3 regions of the Ureibacillus thermosphaericus genome follow, and region 1 is predicted to be linked to each of the others. Evidence: riboswitches for the same ligand, from Rfam matches in the RefSeq annotation. Region 1 holds a riboswitch; each other region holds the start of a gene.
The links. A riboswitch is a leader RNA that binds a small molecule or an ion and turns the genes downstream of it on or off. The one in region 1 is predicted to bind thiamine pyrophosphate.

Region 1 (2,327 bases):
TGATTTAGAAAGTCAAAAAGCCGGTTTAGGATTTGCCATATATTTTGAACAAAACGGAAAATCTTATCGAACTAGAAAAAATTTAATGCAACTTGGCTTAAAATCTAATAATGAAGCGGAATATGCGGCTTTATACGGAAGTATTCTAGAGTTAGAAATGATAGGCGTTCATCATCAAACTGTTCGATTCATTGGTGATTCACAGGTTGTTATTAATCAAATGAGTGGAGAATGGCCTATTTATGAAAAAGAATTAACAAATTGGGCGAATAAAATTGATGAAAAATTAAATCAACTAGGAATCAAATCTGAATTTAAATTAGTTTCGCGAAAAGGGAATGAAGAAGTCGATCGATTAGCAACTCAAGCATTGAATAATACCATAATTGAAGGAAAAATAGAGTTAGATTAATCGAGAAAAACTTGTGACATTCAATCTAGAATTTAAGTGATTTAGCTGTTTTATCTAGCAATCTTTTTAAATTCTATTAAATTATTTGAAAAAATAAAATGAAAATGTGTTATAATTTTCATAACAACAAAAAAATTATTAAATTTTGCAGGGGTGGCCTAAGTGCCTGAGAAGGTGATATCACCTAACCCTTAGAACCTGATGCAGCTAGTACTGCCGTAGGGAGCAAAATACCTTATCGTATGAATTTTATTATGATTATGTGTATTGTTGCTCTCCAAACTTGGAGAGTTTTTTTATTTCATATGATAATTGCAGGGGTGGCCAAGTGCCTGAGAAGGTGATATCACCTAACCCTTAGAACCTGATGCAGTTAGCACTGCCGTAGGGAGCAATGAAAGATTGTGTTCTATTTTCAAAGCTCTTTTGCGCCGTGCAAAGGAGCTTTTTTCTTTACATAAATTTTTACAATTATAGGAGGATATATATGAGCTTAATCAAAATAAGAAAAAAAAATCCATTAATTCATTGTATTACAAATACCGTTGTAACGAATTTTACTGCAAATGGTTTGCTTGCAATTGGAGCTTCACCAGTTATGTCAGATGAGCCATTGGATGTAGAAGACATGGTCGCTATTGCAAACGGATTATTAATTAATATTGGTACATTAAATAAAAATTCAGTAGAAGCAATGATATTAGCTGGCAAAAAAGCAAATGAACTAAACATTCCTGTCGTGCTTGATCCTGTCGGGGCGGGGGCTACAACATATCGTAAAGAAATTACAAAAAATTTATTAAAAGAGATTAAATTTGATTTAATCCGATGTAATGCTGGAGAATTAGCAGCAATTGCGGGAATTAATTGGCAAGCAAAAGGAGTTGATAGTGGAGAAGGAGAAATGGATATTACCCTTGTTGCTAAGGAAACTGCTCAAAAGTATGGTGCAATTGTCGCTGTATCTGGAAAAGAAGATTTCGTGACTGACGGTATAGAACACTATCCAGTTAGTGGTGGCCATGAGTTAATGACTCAAGTTACAGGAACAGGTTGTTTATTAAGTGCTATTTGTGCTGCAGCATTAACGTTGGATGGAGGAAAACTTGAAAATATTCGAAATGTATTAGCTGACTATAAAAAAGTCGCTGAAAATGCTTCGAAAGAAAAATACCTTGGTTCCTTCCAAGTTGAAATATTAAATGGATTACATCAAATTTCAAGAGGTGAATAACTGTGAATATTGTCTTGACAATTGCTGGTTCAGATAGCGGCGGGGGAGCTGGCATTCAAGCGGATTTAAAAACATTTCAGGAGCTAAATGTTTTTGGTACATCTGTCATTACCGCATTGACTGCTCAAAATACATTAGGCGTAGAAGGTATTTATCCTGCAACGTCTGAATTTGTGGAACAACAATTGAATACAGTTTTACAAGATTTTGAAGTGAAAGCATTAAAAACAGGTATGTTATTTTCTGCAGATATTATTAAAACGATTGCAAAAAATTTAATAGATAAAAATATTCAAATAGTCGTTGATCCAGTGATGATTGCAAAAGGTGGGCAAGCGTTATTGCAAGAAGAGGCCGTACAAGCGATGAAAAATGAATTATTGCCAATAGCAACCGTATTAACGCCTAATATTCCAGAAGCTGAGACAATCACAGGTATGAAAATTGAAACAGCAGATGACATTCAACAAGCAGCAGCAAAGATTTTGCAACTTGGTGTTAATTGTGTAGTAATGAAAGGCGGACATTTGGAAGGTCCATCTGCTGTTGATACGGTCTTTTTTCAAGACGGCTCTTTCTTTCAATTAAAATCAAAACGAATTGATACGAAACATACCCATGGAACAGGGTGTACTTTTTCTGCAGCTATTACAGCAAATTTAGGTAAGGGGCTTTCGTTAA
Region 2 (2,327 bases), 1.1 Mb from region 1:
CAAAAGCAGTATCAGGAAGCTAACAAACAAGTTGTAATGAATGAAGAGGCATTTAAACAAATAACTGAACAAGTGAAACATATTCAAGTAAAATGTCAACAATCAAAGGAAAATTTCCATTCAGCTCTTCTACAAGCAAGGTTTACATCGACGGAAGATTTTCTACTTGCTAGACGTCCAGAACAGGAAATTGAAGCTTTACAAATGCAATATGATAATTATTCAAAGGAGCTTCATTCTTTACAAGTGCAAGTGAAAGAGGAAGCAGAAAAATTAAAAGATAAAGAAAAGGTCGATTTAACAGAAGCTGAAAAAGAATTGGAAGCGTTGCAGTTTAATTATGAAAAAGCGTTAGATGAATTAAACTATTCGAAAGCCTGTGAAAAACATTGCATCGACTTTGCAGAGAAGCTTGAAAGACTTGCCAATAATATATTTCAAATGGAAGAAAAATCGAATCAAATCATAGATTTATATAATTTACTTCGTGGACACAACAGCAAAAAAATTTCCTTTGAACGCTATGTACAAATGGGGTATTTAGAGCTCATTACAGAAGCAAGCAATCTTCGCTTGAAAAATTTATCGAACGGTCAATATTATTTGCAAGTTTCTGACCGATTGGAGTCCTACGGTAGGCAAAGTGGATTAGGATTAGATGTATATGATGCATACACTGGACAAGCAAGAGATGTAAAAACTTTATCTGGCGGAGAGAAATTTAATGCTTCGTTAAGTTTAGCACTAGGAATGGCGGATGTGATTCAAAGCTTCCAAGGAAATGTTCAAATCGAAACAATGTTTATTGATGAAGGTTTTGGCTCCCTTGATGAAGAATCGTTGATGAAAGCAATTGATACGCTCATTGAACTACAAAAATCCGGCCGAATGATAGGGGTTATTTCTCATGTGGAGGAATTAAAATCGGCAATGCCTGCTATATTACAAGTAGAAAAATTAAAAGAGGGCTATAGTAAAACATCCATTATATTAAAGTAAATAATGAGGTTGCAATCTTCATATAATTTGATAAAATGACATTATTCCCAATAGAATATAAGATTTGTACCACAAGGGGTGCTGATGAAGTCAGCTGAGAGTGTGCCGGATGCACTAACCCTTAGAACCTGTAAGTTAGTACTTGCGTAGGGATGTGGATAGAAACCGAAACAAAGACGTCTCGGCTCTGTCCGGACGTTTTTTATTTTGTAGTTTTCTATCCTTCTCTCAAGTTCTATAAACGAAGAGAAAGGAGATAATTGAATGAGAAACCAAAAATTATTATGGATGGTTGAAATTGCGATTTTTGCTGCAATTGGTTATGTGTTAGACCAATTGAAATTTTCTATTTGGGCGCAGGGTGGATCCGTTAGTTTAGTTATGCTGCCTATTATTTTAATCGCTATTCGTTGGGGACTATCTGCAGGACTTATGACTGGATTGATTGTAGGATTATTGAACATGACAATTAATCCTTATATTGTCCATTGGGCTCAAGCATTGCTTGATTATGTTTTTGCATTTACTTTCGTAGGATTTGCGGCAATTGTTCGTAAACAAGTGTTAGATGGAGTATCAGAAAATCGTAAAAATAAAATTGCATTATTTGTTATCATCGGAACAATTATTGGCGGTTTGTTGCGCTTTATTTGTCATACACTTGCAGGAGCTATTTTCTTCAAAGAATATGCAGGCGATCAAAATGCCTGGATTTATTCTATCGGGTATAATGGTTCATATATGGTTCCGGCTATTATTTTAACTGCAGTTGCAGCGGTGCTCATCTTTACTGCAAGCCCAAGATTGATAAAAAAAGAAAATTGATTACAATTCTGAATTAAAATAAAAAGCGAATTGGGAGACAATATTGTTTTCCTAATTCGCTTTTTTATGGATAAATTTTTATACGTTTATCTAATTTTACCTACAATCCATTTCCCAAAAGGTAAATACGAAATGCATTTTGAAATGGTAATGGCAACGATTACCGTTGATATCATCATTGCTAAAATTGCTAGATAACCATTGTTGAAAAATGATACAAAGTACTTTGCGGTTAATGATAGTATGTTCCAATGAATTAAATAAATTATAAATGCATACTTACTAATAATTCGAATAATTTTAAAAGATGGAATCAGTTGTCCATAGGCTAAGATCATGCTTGTTATTCCAACGACAAAAGGAATCAAATCCATCCTTCTAGAATGTATTTCAACCATACCGAATTTATAGCCATACCAAATATAAAGAGCTGATAGTGCCGTGAAAATTACAGTGAAAATGCGATATTTTTTCAATAGTGGCTGAATTTTTTCATAATTTGC
Region 3 (2,327 bases), 1.6 Mb from region 1:
CATTTTCACTTCCTGATGATTGTCACGTTCTATCCGATAAAATGGTCTACATTGGTACCACACAAAATCGTACTGAAAATGTCTTTCGTCTACTAGAAGTTATGGACACAAAAGGGAACTTACTTCGTTTCATCACCAACCGATTTGATTTAAAACCAGAAGAGATAAGTGATATTTACCGATCTCGCTGGGCTATTGAACTCTTTTTCAAATGGCTCAAGCAACACGTAGAAATTAAGCACTTTTATGGAATGAGTGAAACAGCTATTCAAAATCAAATTTTCTTAGCCCTTATCACGTATTGCTTACATGTTCTCATTCAATTGGAGATGAAAAGTAAGAAATCTCTACTTCGAATTACTCGTTGGTTAAAGAGAGCTCTGTGGAAACCAGCTTATGTTTGGTTGCGAAAATTTGATGGGCGAGCCAGTCCATAATCTCCCTTTTGTCGTTGTCGCTCTGGTTTAACTGTATATATTTACCAAATGGGCAGTGCCACCTTTCTTTAGGTTTTGTCTTTTTGGCACAAATTCACAAAAATTAATTAACAGAAAATTCTAACTATATTTATGCAATGCTAATGGAATAAAATAACAAAATTTATATTCATTTTAACTTATTGAAAATTTTATGAGTTCATGCAATAATGATTGTAATTTAATAATGCATTATAAATCACTAGGGGTGCTAATTCATTTTAGCTGAGAGAGGCATTGCCTCAACCCTTTGAACCTGCACTAGGTAATGCTAGCGAAGGGAAGTGGTTGTTGGGACTCGTATTGTCTATTATTATATCTTTTTGCATTTCGGGTTTTAAGCCACTTCAATTTGAAGTGGCTTTTTTTAATGGTGAATTGAAAGGGAGGGAGAAATGATGAAATTTACTGACCGACTCTTTGAAAAGTATTGGTCAACTTGGAGAAAAAACCATGAACATCCGTTTGTGAAAGAGTTAGGTGCAGGCACATTGGACCCTGACAAATTCCGTTTTTATATGATTCAAGACTATTTATACTTAATCGATTATTCCAAATTGTTTGCTTTAGGTGCGGTGAAAGCGCCAAATCTTGAAGTGATGACGGTGTTTGCCAACCTGCTTTATTACACAATGAATGGAGAAATGGCGTTGCACAGAAAATATGCGAGTCGTTTTGGCATAACGGAAAAAGAGCTGGAAGAGGCAAAACCGTCTCCGGTAACGCTTGCATATACGCACTATATGTTAGCTGTTGCACAAAATGGTTCTATCGCTGAACTTGCAGCTGCTCATTTAGCTTGTGCATGGAGCTACTGGGAAATTGGATGTGAACTTGCTGAAATCGAGGGTGCTAAAGAACACGGATTATATGGAGACTGGGTAAAAATGTACAGTTCCGAAGAGTTTGGCCAATCAGCGCAATGGAATCTCGATTTGCTTAATCAATTGGCAGAAGGAAAACCGGAATCTGAACTTTTACGACTAGAAGAAATCTTCTTAAATACAACACGATTTGAATACATGTTTTGGGACATGGCATACAACAGGCAAATGTGGCCGACTGATGAAAAAGTCAATGCATGAAAGGAAGTCAATGTATTGGAACTGCATGCCATAACTGATGGAAAAAAATCAATTAAAGAGCTGAAAGAGATTATTACATCCATTGCCGATGTTGTTGATTACATTCATATACGCGAGAAAAGTAAAGTGCCCGCAGAAATCGTTGCGCTAGTAGAAGAACTTATTTATGCAGGGGTGGAGAAAGAAAGGCTTGTTATTAACGACAGGCTTGATATAGCCCTACTTACGGGTATACGGAACGTACATCTTCCAGCAAACAGTCTTCCGGCAGCAAAAGTAAAAACGGCGTACCCATATATGAGAGTTGGGGTTAGTGTGCATTCCGTTGAGGAAGCAAAAACTGCTGAAGAAGCGAGGGCAGATTATTGTCTTTTCGGTCATGTATTTGAAACGGACAGCAAAAAAGGATTGGCAGGTAGAGGAACGAATGCCCTAGGTAAAATCGTTGAACAATTGCAGATTCCCGTGATAGCGATTGGTGGAATTACGCCAGACAACGTTGAACAAGTGCTGGAGAAAAAAGTGCATGGCATTGCGGTGATGTCTACCATTTTCTCATCGAGTCAACCAAAGGAAGCCGCAATCCATTTAAAAAATATTGTTCAAAAAGGGGGATGAAGTTGCATCTTTACATTAATGGCCGAAAAACAGAAGTGCAAAGTAGTATTCAAAGTGTTGAAGATTTGTTGAAGTTTTATAAATTACAAGATCGCATAGTCGTGGTTGAACAGAATGGCGAAATTGTATTGAAAGAACAGTACAGCAA

Region 2: linked by a shared signal. The riboswitch ahead of thiT (energy-coupled thiamine transporter ThiT) and the one ahead of thiM (hydroxyethylthiazole kinase) in region 1 are both predicted to bind thiamine pyrophosphate.
Region 3: linked by a shared signal. The riboswitch ahead of tenA (thiaminase II) and the one ahead of thiM (hydroxyethylthiazole kinase) in region 1 are both predicted to bind thiamine pyrophosphate.

Annotation. Positions count from the first base shown of each region.
Region 1 is NZ_AP018335.1:2,292,378-2,294,704, forward strand. It holds gene UtA1_RS11035 (reverse transcriptase-like protein) at 1-412, shown strand, start outside; TPP riboswitch at 552-654, shown strand; TPP riboswitch at 719-820, shown strand; gene thiM (hydroxyethylthiazole kinase) at 900-1,646, shown strand; gene thiD (bifunctional hydroxymethylpyrimidine kinase/phosphomethylpyrimidine kinase) at 1,649-2,327, shown strand, end outside.
Region 2 is NZ_AP018335.1:3,432,756-3,435,082, reverse strand. It holds gene UtA1_RS16615 (AAA family ATPase) at 1-999, shown strand, start outside; TPP riboswitch at 1,064-1,169, shown strand; gene thiT (energy-coupled thiamine transporter ThiT) at 1,264-1,824, shown strand; gene UtA1_RS16605 (acyltransferase family protein) at 1,911-2,327, opposite strand, start outside.
Region 3 is NZ_AP018335.1:387,383-389,709, reverse strand. It holds gene UtA1_RS01860 (IS4 family transposase) at 1-437, shown strand, start outside; TPP riboswitch at 671-776, shown strand; gene tenA (thiaminase II) at 875-1,561, shown strand; gene tenI (thiazole tautomerase TenI) at 1,577-2,179, shown strand; gene thiS (sulfur carrier protein ThiS) at 2,182-2,327, shown strand, end outside.